Linked DNA regions of Labrenzia sp. PHM005. The protein of the gene in region 1 interacts with the protein of each later gene in a pairwise test. Links are inferred from orthologs where the notes say so. Each region holds a gene or a part of one and is shown on either strand. Other genes may lie near its edges. The genes, in order: FJ695_RS01945 and dnaQ.

Region 1 (5,948 bases):
CCGGCCCGGCGCAAAAGAACCTTAGTTAAGGCCTTTGGCGAAGGCTTTCTAACCAATGCGCTCAATCCGAAAGTCTCCATGTTTTATCTGGCGGCGTTTCCGCAGTTCATTCCGGCTGCAGAGGGCGCGCTTGCCGGGGCAACGCTGCTCGTGGTCATTCATTCGGCCATCAACGCTCTGTGGTTTGGCGCCATGATCCTGCTGTTGTCCCGGGTGTCGGAAGCTGCACAAAAGCCGACGTTCCAACGGTGGCTCAAAGGTATCACCGGCGCGGTTTTCATGGGATTTGGGCTGAAACTGGCGACTTTGCGTCCTTAAACGGTTCGGCTGCATTGGCAAAGATGCCGGTGTTTTTGTGCCGAAGTTTCACCGGTGAAGAAAAACCGGCTTTTACCTCTTGCCAAACACCCGGTGTGTTCTGATATAAGGCGCTCGGGAGGTTGGTGGTGGACGAGCCACTCGCCAACCGGGTCAGGTCCGGAAGGAAGCAGCCCTAACGAGCCTCGGCACGGGTCGCCGTGCCAGCCTCCCACCCTTTCCTACGTCGAGTTTATGCGCTAATTGATCGCAGTGGTCGAGTTCTGATCAGGCATTAAGAAACTGGTGCGCGCGTCGTTGCTCTTAAGCCGATCAGCCGTGTACCAGCGCGCCAGAAGGTCTCCGGACAATAGATCCTCGTTGTCGTTCAAAAAAGCCGTGATGTCTTGATAGTCCTTGGCTCGCATGCGCTCGGCGATGATGCTCAAGAACGCCAGTGTGATTGTTGTGTTCATCTTTTGAGGAACGCCTGCTTTTTCTGTCAGGGCCTTGAGACTCTCCACGTAACATTTTGCGGCAGTCAGGAAATCGTATTTCAGCAGCAACTCATGGGCGACCGTGACATGATCGGTATGGCTGAACTCCGCAGGCTCTAAAGTTCCGGCCTCAAAAGAGGCTGTCAGCTCTCTCGGACTTCGATGCATCAGTCAGCTTCCTTTTCCAGCAATCTGTGACTGTCACTTGCGGTCAGTTCCAAATCGTAGACTTGTTTCAAAATTTTGATTTTTTCCAACGTGTTATCGGAAAATGGCGCTTTGTTTTCAAAGCAGTGAAGGGCCATCCCCTCGAGCAGATCGCCGAGGGAGATGTCCAGATGTTCGGCAAGGCCTTTAAGGACTTTCACAATCCGCTTTTCCATGCGGACACCGGTTTGAATGCGTTCAATCTGTTTGCTCATAATGTTATATTGGTACCAAGGTACCTATTTGTCAATTGCTGACGTTAGAAATGGGCATGAAGCGGAATTGCCGCCCGCCTTTCACAGAAAACAGATAAAAGCCTGTCCACCTTTTGGAAAAAATCGTTATGGTGCGGCTCATGGATGAGACTGGCTTTCCGCAAGACGATAATGAGACCGGCCTGGAATTGACGGGTGGCACTGGAACGGCACCAGGCGCGGCCGAAGGCGGTGCCTACAGGGTGCTGGCCCGCAAATACCGCCCGAAGACCTTCGAGGATCTGGTTGGCCAGGAGCCGATGGTGCAAACGCTGGAGAACGCGTTTGATACCGGACGGATCGCACAGGCCTGGATGCTGACCGGGGTGCGCGGGGTCGGCAAGACCACAACAGCCCGGATCCTGGCGCGCGGCCTGAACTATGAAGTGCCCGGCGAGGCGGATAAACCGACGGTCAAGCTGACCCAGGAAGGCTCGCACTGTAAGGCCATCATGGAAGGCCGCCATGTCGATGTTATCGAGATGGATGCGGCCTCGCACACCGGCATCAACGATATCCGCGAGATCATCGATGCGGCCCGCTACCGCCCGGCAACGGCGCGGTATAAGGTTTACATCATCGATGAGGTCCACATGCTCTCCAACGCAGCCTTCAACGGGCTGTTGAAGACGCTCGAAGAGCCGCCTGAGCATGTGAAGTTCATCTTCGCGACCACCGAAATCCGCAAAGTCCCGATCACCGTACTGTCGCGTTGCCAGCGCTTTGATCTGCGCCGCATCGAGCAGTCTAAACTGATCGGCTTGCTGCGCCGGATTTCTGACGCCGAAGGCATTCAAATCTCCGATGAAGCCCTGATGCTGATCGCACGGGCGGGCGAGGGTTCGGCTCGCGACTCTCTGTCCTTGCTCGATCAGGCGATGGCTCATGGCAGCGGCGCGATTGACGCAAATGATCTGCGCCAAATGCTCGGTCTTGCCGACCGCGCCCGGGTGATAGACCTCTTCGGCCATATCATGGCCGGGCGGATCGAAGACGCGCTGGGCGAACTCCAAGCTCAGTATGATATCGGTGCCGATCCTGCGATCGTGTTGACGGATCTTGCCGACTTCACCCACCTTGTGACCCGGATGAAGGTGGCCCCGAAATCCGCCGACGAGGCCTCGGTGACAGAAGCGGAGCGCGCGCGCGGCCAGGAGTTTGCGGAAAAGATTTCCGTGCGGCTGCTATCCCGCGCTTGGCAGATCCTTCTGAAAGGTGTTCAAGAAGTGCAAGCCGCTTCCAAGCCATTGTCTGCGGCTGATATGGTTCTGGTGCGACTGGCCTATGCTGCCGATCTGCCGGATCCGGGCGAGTTGATGGCGCAGATCCAAAACGGACAAATGCCGGTTTCTGGTGGTGCGCCAGCAGGTGGATCTACAGGAGCGCCCGCAGGTCCTGCCGGAGGCGGCGGCCAGGCGATGGCCGTTGGTGCTCCCTCCATGCCGCACGGCAGCCCTCGGGGAGGGCCAGTGATGCAAGCTACTGCCCGGCCGCAGTTGTCGGCGATCCAGGGTGGCGCTCCGCAGACAGCACCTCAACAACAATCGGCACCACAGGCCGAACAGGCACCGCAGCAATCTGCCTACAATCTGAAAAACCTGCATGACTGTGTCGCACTGGCGTCTGAAAAGCGCGACATTCCGATGAAGGTTGCCATCCAGCGGCAAATGCGGCTGGTGAAGTTCGAGCCCGGCAAGATCGAGATTCAACCGACCGAGGATGCACCGGCCGATATTGCCGGGGAATTCGGACGCAAGCTGACGGAATGGACCGGACAGCGTTGGTTCGTTGTCGTCTCGCGCACGCAAGGGCGTCCGACGATTTATGAAGAGCAGGAAGCCAACCAGCAGCAGCTTTTGTCAGACGCCAAATCCCACCCGACGGTGGCCGCATTGCTGGCACAGTTTCCGGGCGCCAAAGTGATCGATGTCAAGGTACAGGCCTCCGAAGAGGACGAAGTTGCGATGGCCGATCCGCTGGTCAACGATCCCTTGCTCAACGAAGCGCTGGGCACGGATGACGATGACGACTAACACCGCCGCAACCAAAGGCCGGACGCCGTGAGCGATAAAAAAATAAAAAACAACATCATTATGTTTTTCGTGGCTGGGGCCGTTTGCCTGCTGTCCATGTTGTTCGTCTCAAAGGCGGATATGGATGAATATGTGAAACTGGTGACTGTCGTCTCCCTGGTTTGCGCTTTTTTCTTCATTGGATTGTATTTCGCGGGCCGGATTTTCTACCTGTGTTTTAAAAAACAATGAGCCTATGGCCCGAATTCAAAGGGCTTCAAGCCAGCGCCGCTCCAGATTGGTGTTTTGGGGTGGCAATTCCGCTATTGTTCTTCTAAACGCAGGTCCCAGATAAGAAGCGCCGCAGGTGGCGCAGCAGACTTTTAAGGAGAGATCCAATGGACTTCCTCAAGATGATGAAGCAGGCCAAGGAAATGCAGGAGCAGATGGGCTCTCTGCAGGGCCAGATTGAAGACATTGAGGCAGAAGGTTCTTCTGGCGCCGGTCTGGTTAGCGTCCGCCTCAATGGCAAGGGCGAGCTGAAAAGTCTCACCATTGATCCGTCGTTGATGAAAGAGGGCGAAGGCGAGATCCTTGAAGACCTGATCATTGCCGCGCACACCGATGGCCGGGTGAAAATCGATCAGGCGATCCAGGAAAAAACCCAGGAAATGATGGGCGGCCTCGGCCTTCCGGCTGGCATGAAACTGCCATTTTAAGTTTTCTGGTTCGAGGTTAGGATAGACCAACGGGCGTCTTAGTCTCGATGTCATCCCGGCCCTGAGCCGGGATCCACTCGCGTTCCCACTTGTTGCAGAGGTAGAGTTTCCTATCAGTCTCTCTGCAAATGATTGGATCCCCGCTCAAGGCGGGGATGACGTCAGAGTTGGATATGACTGATAGCGTCGATGCACACTATCCCCCAGAGCTTTCATCGAACATACAAGTGCACAGTGAGAAAACATGGCGCAGAAGCAGGTTGCGGGACCGGAAATTGAACGGTTGATCCAGTTGCTGGCCAAGCTGCCGGGTTTGGGTCCACGCTCCGCCCGCCGCGCTGCGCTGCATCTGATCAAGAAAAAAGACCAGCTTCTGGTGCCGCTGTCAGAGGCCATGGGCATTGCCGTGCGCGACATCGGCATCTGTTCGACCTGCGGCACGGTCGATACGTCCGACCCTTGCACCATCTGTTCCGACGAAAAACGGGACCCCAGCGTTCTCGTTGTCGTCGAGGATGTTTCCGACCTTTGGGCGCTGGAGCGGGCAGGCGCGGTCAATGCCCGCTATCATGTGCTCGGCGGCACCTTGTCGCCGCTTGATGGGGTTGGCCCGGACGATCTCAATCTGGCTACCATGATCGATCGCTGTGGTGCGCCGGAAATCGGCGAAGTCATCCTGGCAATCAGCGCGACGGTCGAGGGACAGACCACGGCCCATTACATCATGGACCAGCTTAGCCACCTGGATGTCCACGTCACCAAACTGGCGCATGGTGTCCCTGTCGGGGGTGAACTGGATTATCTCGACGAGGGCACCCTCGCCCAGGCGCTAAAGGCGCGGACGCGGTTTTGAGTAAGGATTGTATTTGTTAGAAGGCATTGTTTTTAGAGTTCTTTACTATCTCGTCTGCTCGTTATCCCTATTGGTCTTGAGTTTGACACTTGGCGCTTTTGGATTTCTGATTGGCTATTGGATGTGTTTCTTCCTGATTTTATTGAAGAAACCGGTTGTGAAGCCTGTTGGAAGGTTGTCTGTTGATCTACAGGTTATCTTAGCACTTGGTGTTGTTGTGACCGTTTCACTGCTAATCTCGCGTCTGGGAGTTGCTACACTTAAACCTTTACTCCTTGCGCTAATGGAGTTCACTTTTATCAAGACAGACTTTCAGAGTATTCTCTTGGAGCGGAAGCATTGGCTGCGTGAGTACTTCTTCTCAATTTTGTTTTATTATGTGTCTTCGATTGTGTTCTGTCTGCTAATACCCGCTTGGTTTTTGCAGACGAACAAATTTTTTAATTGGGCCCTGTTAATGACCAAAAGGCTCCGCAAAAAGGAACCAGCGGCAGCAACTTTTTTGCAAATGGCTGCATGGGCTTTCATTGCAATTTATATTCTGGTTGTCCAGTTTGGGTTGGTTGGCGATACTCGACACGGTATTGGTAGTTTTAAAGGTTACTTTTTTCTGGCTACTTATCCATTTGCAGTTTTTCTATTTTGTTCTGTTATCGTTGCCGCGCACTATACAGAGCAAATGCGGATAGAACCGTGGAAAGGCTATCAAAAATCTCTCAGCGAATAGAAGGTGTTTAGCGAACAAACCGAAACAGCTGGCAATAACCTTTGCTGGGCATGGCAAACAGGGTTTCGGCGGATTGGAAGCCGGCCTCAAGTCCGGCGCGCTGCCAGCCGGTTTTGGTTTCCGGAAAATCGCAAGTTTCGATGTGGTCCATCATCCGCATGAAGTCCGCGCCGGAGAGCGGCGGGCTCCATTGCTGGCGGAAATACTGCCGGTTGTTGCGATTGAACGCATCGAGCGTCACGCCATCGGGCAACACGGGCTCGAATGTCAAAAGCATACCGCCGGGGTTCAATGCCCTGTAGATGGCAGTCAAAACCTCTGCCTTTTCGTCCCAACTGGCAAAATGATGTAGACAAAGGCCGCACCAGACGACGTCAAACTC
Region 2 (5,927 bases), 560 kb from region 1 along the record:
CTTGAAAAATCCGATGGTGGTCGGCCTGATCGCTTCGGCAGAACGGATCCAACAAATTCGCAGAAATAGAGTTTTGTCTTTGAATTCAGAAGGTTATAACGATCAATATGTCGATCGAAAGGAAATCTCCCAGGAGATCAATATGACCCGGCGTCTGTGTTCTGAACACCAGTGGCCGTTGATTGATGTCAGCCGGCGCTCTGTTGAAGAAACAGCCGCCGAGATCATGACCTTGTTCAAAGATTATAAAACAGCCCGCGAAAACGGGGTTGCAGAGCAACAGTAAGCCTTTCAGTTCAAGAGGAATTTATGGCACTGGTTTTGGCAAGCGGCAGCAAGATCCGCGCAGAACTTATGAAAAACGCCGGTCTCGCAATCGACGTGGACCCGGCTGATGTCGATGAACGGGCTGTTGAAGAGCCTTTGTTGCAAGCCGGATTTCCGCCGGAAGACCTGGCAAGTGTTTTGGCCGAAGCCAAAGCAAATGACGTCAGCGCCCGCCGGCCGGGAGATCTGGTTATTGGAGCGGATCAGATCCTTGCTTTTGAAGGCGAGCGCCGGACCAAACCGGACGACATGGAAGAAGCCCGCCGCCAGCTTTTGGCGTTTTCGGGCAAAACCCATGAGCTTCTGTCAGCTGTTGTGATTTCTAAGGACGGCGAAGCCATCTGGCGGCATGTGTCCACTGCGCGCCTGACCATGCGAACGCTCACCCCTCAATTTGTTGGGCACTACCTGGCCGCCGCCGGTGATGTTGTGCTGTCGAGTGTCGGTGCCTACCAACTGGAAAGCCTTGGCCTGCAACTCTTTGAAAAGATTGACGGGGACTATTTCACCATCCTCGGTTTGCCAATGCTTCCGCTCTTGGGACAGCTGCGCGAGCTCGGAGAGATCGAGGCATGAGCAGTCAAAAAAGAAAAGCAGCCATCACCGGATTTCCGGTCGATCAATCCCGCTCACCACTGGTTCATGGCTATTGGCTGAAGAAACACGGCCTTGACGGCGCGTATGGCCGGGTCGCCGTGCCGCCGGAGGAAGCGAAAACCTTTTTCAATGACTTTAAAACATCCGGCCTGGTTGGGGCCAATGTGACGGTCCCGCACAAAGAAGTGGCATTCGCGGCGTGTGATCATCTGGACGAAGCAGCAAAGGCGATGGGCGCGGCTAATACACTCTGGCTCGATGAAACCGGAGCTTTATGCGGCGCCAATACTGATGGTCTGGGGTTTTTGGGAAACCTCGATCAACTTGCCCCTGGATGGGATTCTGAAAGCAGAACGGCAGTGGTTTTGGGAGCTGGCGGTGCCGCCCGTGCGATCATCTGGGCGTTGTTATCCCGTGGAATCACAGCCGTGCATATCGTCAACCGGACCTTTGAAAAGGCCAAGGTTCTTGAAGATCAATTTGGTTCAAAAACGAAAGCACATCCTTGGGATAAACTGGGGACACTTCTGGAAGACGCGGATCTTCTTGTAAACACGACAGCTCTCGGAATGGCGGGCAAAGCGCCTTTGGAGATCAATCTCGATCCGCTGCCGAAATCAGCTCTTGTGACAGATATCGTCTATGTGCCTCTCGAAACCGATTTATTGAAACAGGCAGCCAGCCGCGGCAACCCGACAGTTGATGGCCTTGGCATGTTGCTCCATCAGGCTGTGCCTGGGTTTGAATGCTGGTTTGGCGTCCGGCCTGAAGTTGACGATGGCTTAAGGGCCTTGGTGCTGGAAGACTTGGGAGTTAAGGTGTGATCATACTTGGCCTCACCGGCTCAATCGGCATGGGCAAATCGACAACGGCCAAAATGTTCTCCGAATGCGGAGTGCCTGTCCACGATTCTGATGCCACCGTGCATGCACTTTATTCCGGCCGCGCTGCACCGCTGATTGAAGCCGCCTTCCCGGGCACGGTCGTTGATGGTGTCGTCGATCGATCTCTGCTCTCGCCGCATGTGCTGGGAAAACCGGACGCAATGAAACGGCTTGAAAAAATCGTTCACCCGCTGGTTCGCGAAGAAGAAATCAAATTCCTGGATAAGGCGCGTGCCAAAGGCCACGCTGTTGTTGTTCTAGACATTCCTTTGTTGTTCGAAACGAACGGTGACGAACGCGTAGCCAGATCTGTCGTCGTGACCGCGGATCCGGACGTTCAAAGAGAGCGGGTGCTGGCCCGGCCCGGCATGACCGAAGAACGTTTCAATGCGATCTTGGCCAAGCAAATGCCGGATGCAGAAAAACGCCGCAGGGCGGATTTTCTAATCGACACCGGATTGGGAATGGAGTCCGCCCGCCGGTCCGTCGAAACCATTTTGAAAGCTGTCACTGACATCGGCTGATAAGTTGGTGTTTTGACCGGAAATCGCTGAAGACCGGGGAAAACCCTTAGCTGATCTTGCGGAACTGCCATGGGCTTGCGCAGATGGGATGAGAGGCACATAGGCGGCAAAATGCGTGAAATATCTTTCGATACGGAAACCACGGGTCTGAATCCGCGGACCGGTGACCGGCTGGTTGAGATCGGCGGTGTGGAACTGATCAATCACGTTCCGACCGGAAACGTCTATCATGTCTATATTAACCCCCAGCGGGATATGCCGGAAGAAGCCTTCCGGGTCCACGGTCTTTCAGCAGAGTTCTTGTCCGACAAACCGCTGTTTGAGCAAGTTGCCGATGAATTTCTGGAATTCGTCGGCGATGGGACGCTGGTGATCCACAATGCAGCCTTCGATATGGGCTTCATAAACTTTGAGCTGGAACGCTGCGGCCGGCGGAGTATTCCAAATACCCAGGTGATCGACACTCTGGAAATAGCCCGCCGCAAACACCCCACTGGCCCTAACTCCCTTGACGCGCTCTGCTCGCGGTATGGAATCGACAACTCCAAGCGCGTCAAACACGGCGCATTGCTCGACGCGGAAATTCTCGCCGAAGTCTATTTGGAGATGATCGGCGGCAAACAGCGGGCCTTGATCCTCGATCCGGATGAAGAAGACGTCTTGTCAGCAAGTGCTGAAGGCGCCAGTGAACCCGGAGAACTCGGGTCCTTCAACGCCCGGCCACGTCCGGCGCCGTTGGCAGCTCTTTTGAAGGGTGATGAATTTGCTGCCCATCAAGCCTTCATCGAAGGCATGGGCGACAGCGCGCTTTGGAAGAAATACGGCGGTTGAGTATTGCTGCCTTGTTGTCGTCCTGGCCGACCAAAGGGAGATCCAAGATCTACTCCCATACCCGTTTGCATAAAGAATTTGTAATACCTTTCAAAGCTCTGCAAACGAGTGGGTACCGGTTCGCGCTTCGCTTGACCGGCATAATTTCAGAGTAAATGACGCAAGTCTCAAACAAAAAACCCCGGCGCTGGGCCGGGGTCGGAACTTGCAGTCACTGAATTGCCGGAGCCTCACAGCATCGACGGCAAGACGCGGTCCGGCGGGCGGTGGCCGTCCATGAAGGTCTTGATGTTGATGATGACTTTTTCGCCCATCTCGATCCGGCCTTCAATTGTGGCTGAACCCATGTGCGGCAGCAGGACAACATTATCGAGTTTCACGAGCTTTGGATTGACCGCCGGCTCGTGCTCGAACACGTCAAGACCTGCACCTGCCAGCTCACCGGCTTCCAGCATACGGATCAAGGCGTTTTCATCGATGACTTCGCCGCGGGCAGTGTTGACCACATAGGCGTCCTGCTTGAGCAGCTTTAGGCGCCGTGCGGACAAAAGATGGAACGTGCCTGGCGTGTGCGGGCAGTGCACAGACACCACATCCATGCGGGCCAGCATCTGATCGAGACTTTCCCAATAAGTAGCTTCGAGTTCTTCTTCGATCTCTGCAGGAACACGGCGGCGGTTGTGATAGTGGATCGACATGCCGAAGGCTTTGGCGCGCCGGGCGACCGCCTGACCGATCCGTCCCATGCCGATGATGCCAAGGCGTTTGCCCCAGATCCGGTGACCCAGCATCCATGTTGGGGACCAGCCAGCCCAGTCGCCGCTTTCCAGCGCGTGGATCCCAGCAGACAGGCGCCGCGGCACGGCCAGCATCAGCGCCATGGTCATGTCGGCGGTGTCTTCGGTCAAAACACCTGGGGTGTTGGTGACATTGATGCCCCGGTTGTTGGCCGTCACCACATCGATGTTGTCGACACCATTACCGAAGTTGGCGATCAGCTTGAGATTTTCACCAGCCTGCGACAGGACCGAGGAATCGATCCGGTCTGTCACCGTCGGGACCAGCACATCCGCTGTTCTGACGGCTTCGACCAGCTCGGCCTGACTAAAGGGCCTGTCATTTTCATTGAGGCGCGTTTCAAAAAGTTCGCGCATCCGGGTTTCGACCACATCCGGAAGTTTCCGGGTCACAACGACGACAGGCTTCTTTTTCGCCATACTTAACTGCCTTTCGGGCTACGTTGAGGAATCCTTAACCCCAACGGATTCACCTTGACGCTGCGCGAGGCGCAAGCGGATGACACCACTCCCTTTTCCATAACAGATGATCCGTCAGAAACAAGGGAGATGGCGTAATCCTCAGCCAAACAGATGAGCTGAATTCGCCGAGCTGGTTTTCGCGTTCACTTTTCTGTAGAGGTGTGCCTTAAACAGATGCCCGATAACAATTGGACTTACCGATAATATGGCCCGTTCAATCCCGACCGCGTACTCATTGCTTTTCCTGGGGCTGGTAGTTTTTGGTGCGACAATTTTTCAGTCGCAAGCCTTCGCGCAGGGCACGACGACAGGTGCCTCCGGGCTTCCGGTTCCCCGGTTCGTCAGTCTGAAATCGGATCGGGTCAATGTCCGGCTCGGCCCATCGCGCGAACATGACATTGCCTGGACGTTCGTTCAGTCGGGCCTTCCGGTGGAAATCATCCAGGAATTTGAAAACTGGCGCCGGATCCGCGATTGGGAAGGCAAACAAGGCTGGGTGTTCCACTCACTCCTGTCCGGCCGGCGGACCGCTTTGGTCACCCCTTGGGAAAAGGACAACCGGACGCCGCTTCGGGTTCGGTCCAAATCCGATGCGGACATTGTAGCGGAATTGGAGCCGTTTGTTCTGGCAACCGTCGGCGAATGCGCTGGCGGCTGGTGCCGGGTCAGCGGTGAAGAGTTCAACGGTTGGCTCGATCAGACGAGGTTGTTCGGTGTCTATCCAGACGAACTGATCGAGGATTGATCACAATCGAGCAATAAAAAAGGCGGCCAATCGGCCGCCTTTGTTGTTTCTAGGCAAGTTCCAAATCAATCCGCGCTGGTTTCTTGCGCTTTCAGCTCTTCAAGCTGTGGCATGGACATGATGTTGTAGCCGCTGTCGACGAAATGCACTTCGCCGGTCACACCGCCGGAAAGCTCCGACAGAAGGTAAAGCCCTGTGCCACCGATTTCTTCGAGCGAAACAGTCCGGTGGAGCGGAGAATTGCGCTTCTGGAAGTTGAACATCAACCGCGCATCGGACACACCTGAACCGGCCAGCGTGCGGACCGGTCCTGCGGAGATCGCATTGACACGGATGTTTTGAGAACCATAGTCGGCGGCCAAGTAGCGGACCGATGATTCCAGAGCCGCTTTTGCGACACCCATGACATTGTAGTTCGGCATCACTTTGGTCGATCCGCCATACGTCAAGGTGATGATTGATCCGCCATTGGGCATCAGTTCAGCTGCGCGTTTGGTGATTTCGGTAAAGGAGAAACAGGAAATCACCATGGTGCGGGAGAAGTTCTCCCGGGAGGTGTCAGCGTATTTGCCGGCAAGTTCGTTCTTGTCGGAAAAGCCGATAGCGTGCACCAGGAAATCGATGGTGCCCCACTTTTCCTTCAAGGTGTTGAAGACCGCATCGACCGAGTCAATGTCCTCAACATCACATGGCAGCAGAATGTCCGAGCCGACGGAGTCGGCCAATGGTTTGGCGCGTTTGCCAAAGGCATCACCCTGGT

Evidence for each region.
Region 2: the proteins of FJ695_RS01945 (region 1) and dnaQ interact in binary tests that used the Escherichia coli proteins (3 or more experiments, as listed by UniProt). The link is inferred for Labrenzia sp. PHM005 from one-to-one orthologs.

What each region holds. Positions count from the first base shown.
Region 1 is NZ_CP041191.1:384,874-390,821, reverse strand. The notes cover bases 826-3,822. They hold FJ695_RS01945 (DNA polymerase III subunit gamma/tau), read left to right. Parts: upstream 826-1,356; coding sequence 1,357-3,288; downstream 3,289-3,822. Other genes in these bases: FJ695_RS01940 (YbaB/EbfC family nucleoid-associated protein), read left to right, coding at 3,666-3,822; FJ695_RS01950 (hypothetical protein), read right to left, coding at 962-1,216; FJ695_RS01955 (hypothetical protein), read right to left, coding at 826-962. Outside these bases: FJ695_RS01965 (LysE family translocator), read left to right, coding at 1-318; more of FJ695_RS01955, read right to left, coding at 558-825; more of FJ695_RS01940, read left to right, coding at 3,823-3,986; recombination mediator RecR, read left to right, coding at 4,231-4,839; FJ695_RS01930 (hypothetical protein), read left to right, coding at 4,922-5,566; FJ695_RS01925 (class I SAM-dependent methyltransferase), read right to left, coding at 5,574-5,948. UniProt on the Escherichia coli protein: Part of the beta sliding clamp loading complex, which hydrolyzes ATP to load the beta clamp onto primed DNA to form the DNA replication pre-initiation complex.
Region 2 is NZ_CP041191.1:946,845-952,771, reverse strand. What follows is about bases 1,328-4,303. They hold dnaQ (DNA polymerase III subunit epsilon), read left to right. Parts: upstream 1,328-2,443; coding sequence 2,444-3,163; downstream 3,164-4,303. Other genes in these bases: FJ695_RS04075 (D-glycerate dehydrogenase), read right to left, coding at 3,394-4,303; coaE (dephospho-CoA kinase), read left to right, coding at 1,745-2,332; FJ695_RS04090 (shikimate dehydrogenase), read left to right, coding at 1,328-1,748. In the rest of the region: FJ695_RS04100 (pyruvate, water dikinase regulatory protein), read left to right, coding at 1-286; FJ695_RS04095 (Maf-like protein), read left to right, coding at 310-903; more of FJ695_RS04090, read left to right, coding at 900-1,327; more of FJ695_RS04075, read right to left, coding at 4,304-4,380; FJ695_RS04070 (SH3 domain-containing protein), read left to right, coding at 4,628-5,167; enoyl-ACP reductase FabI, read right to left, coding at 5,233-5,927. UniProt on the Escherichia coli protein: DNA polymerase III is a complex, multichain enzyme responsible for most of the replicative synthesis in bacteria. The epsilon subunit contain the editing function and is a proofreading 3'-5' exonuclease.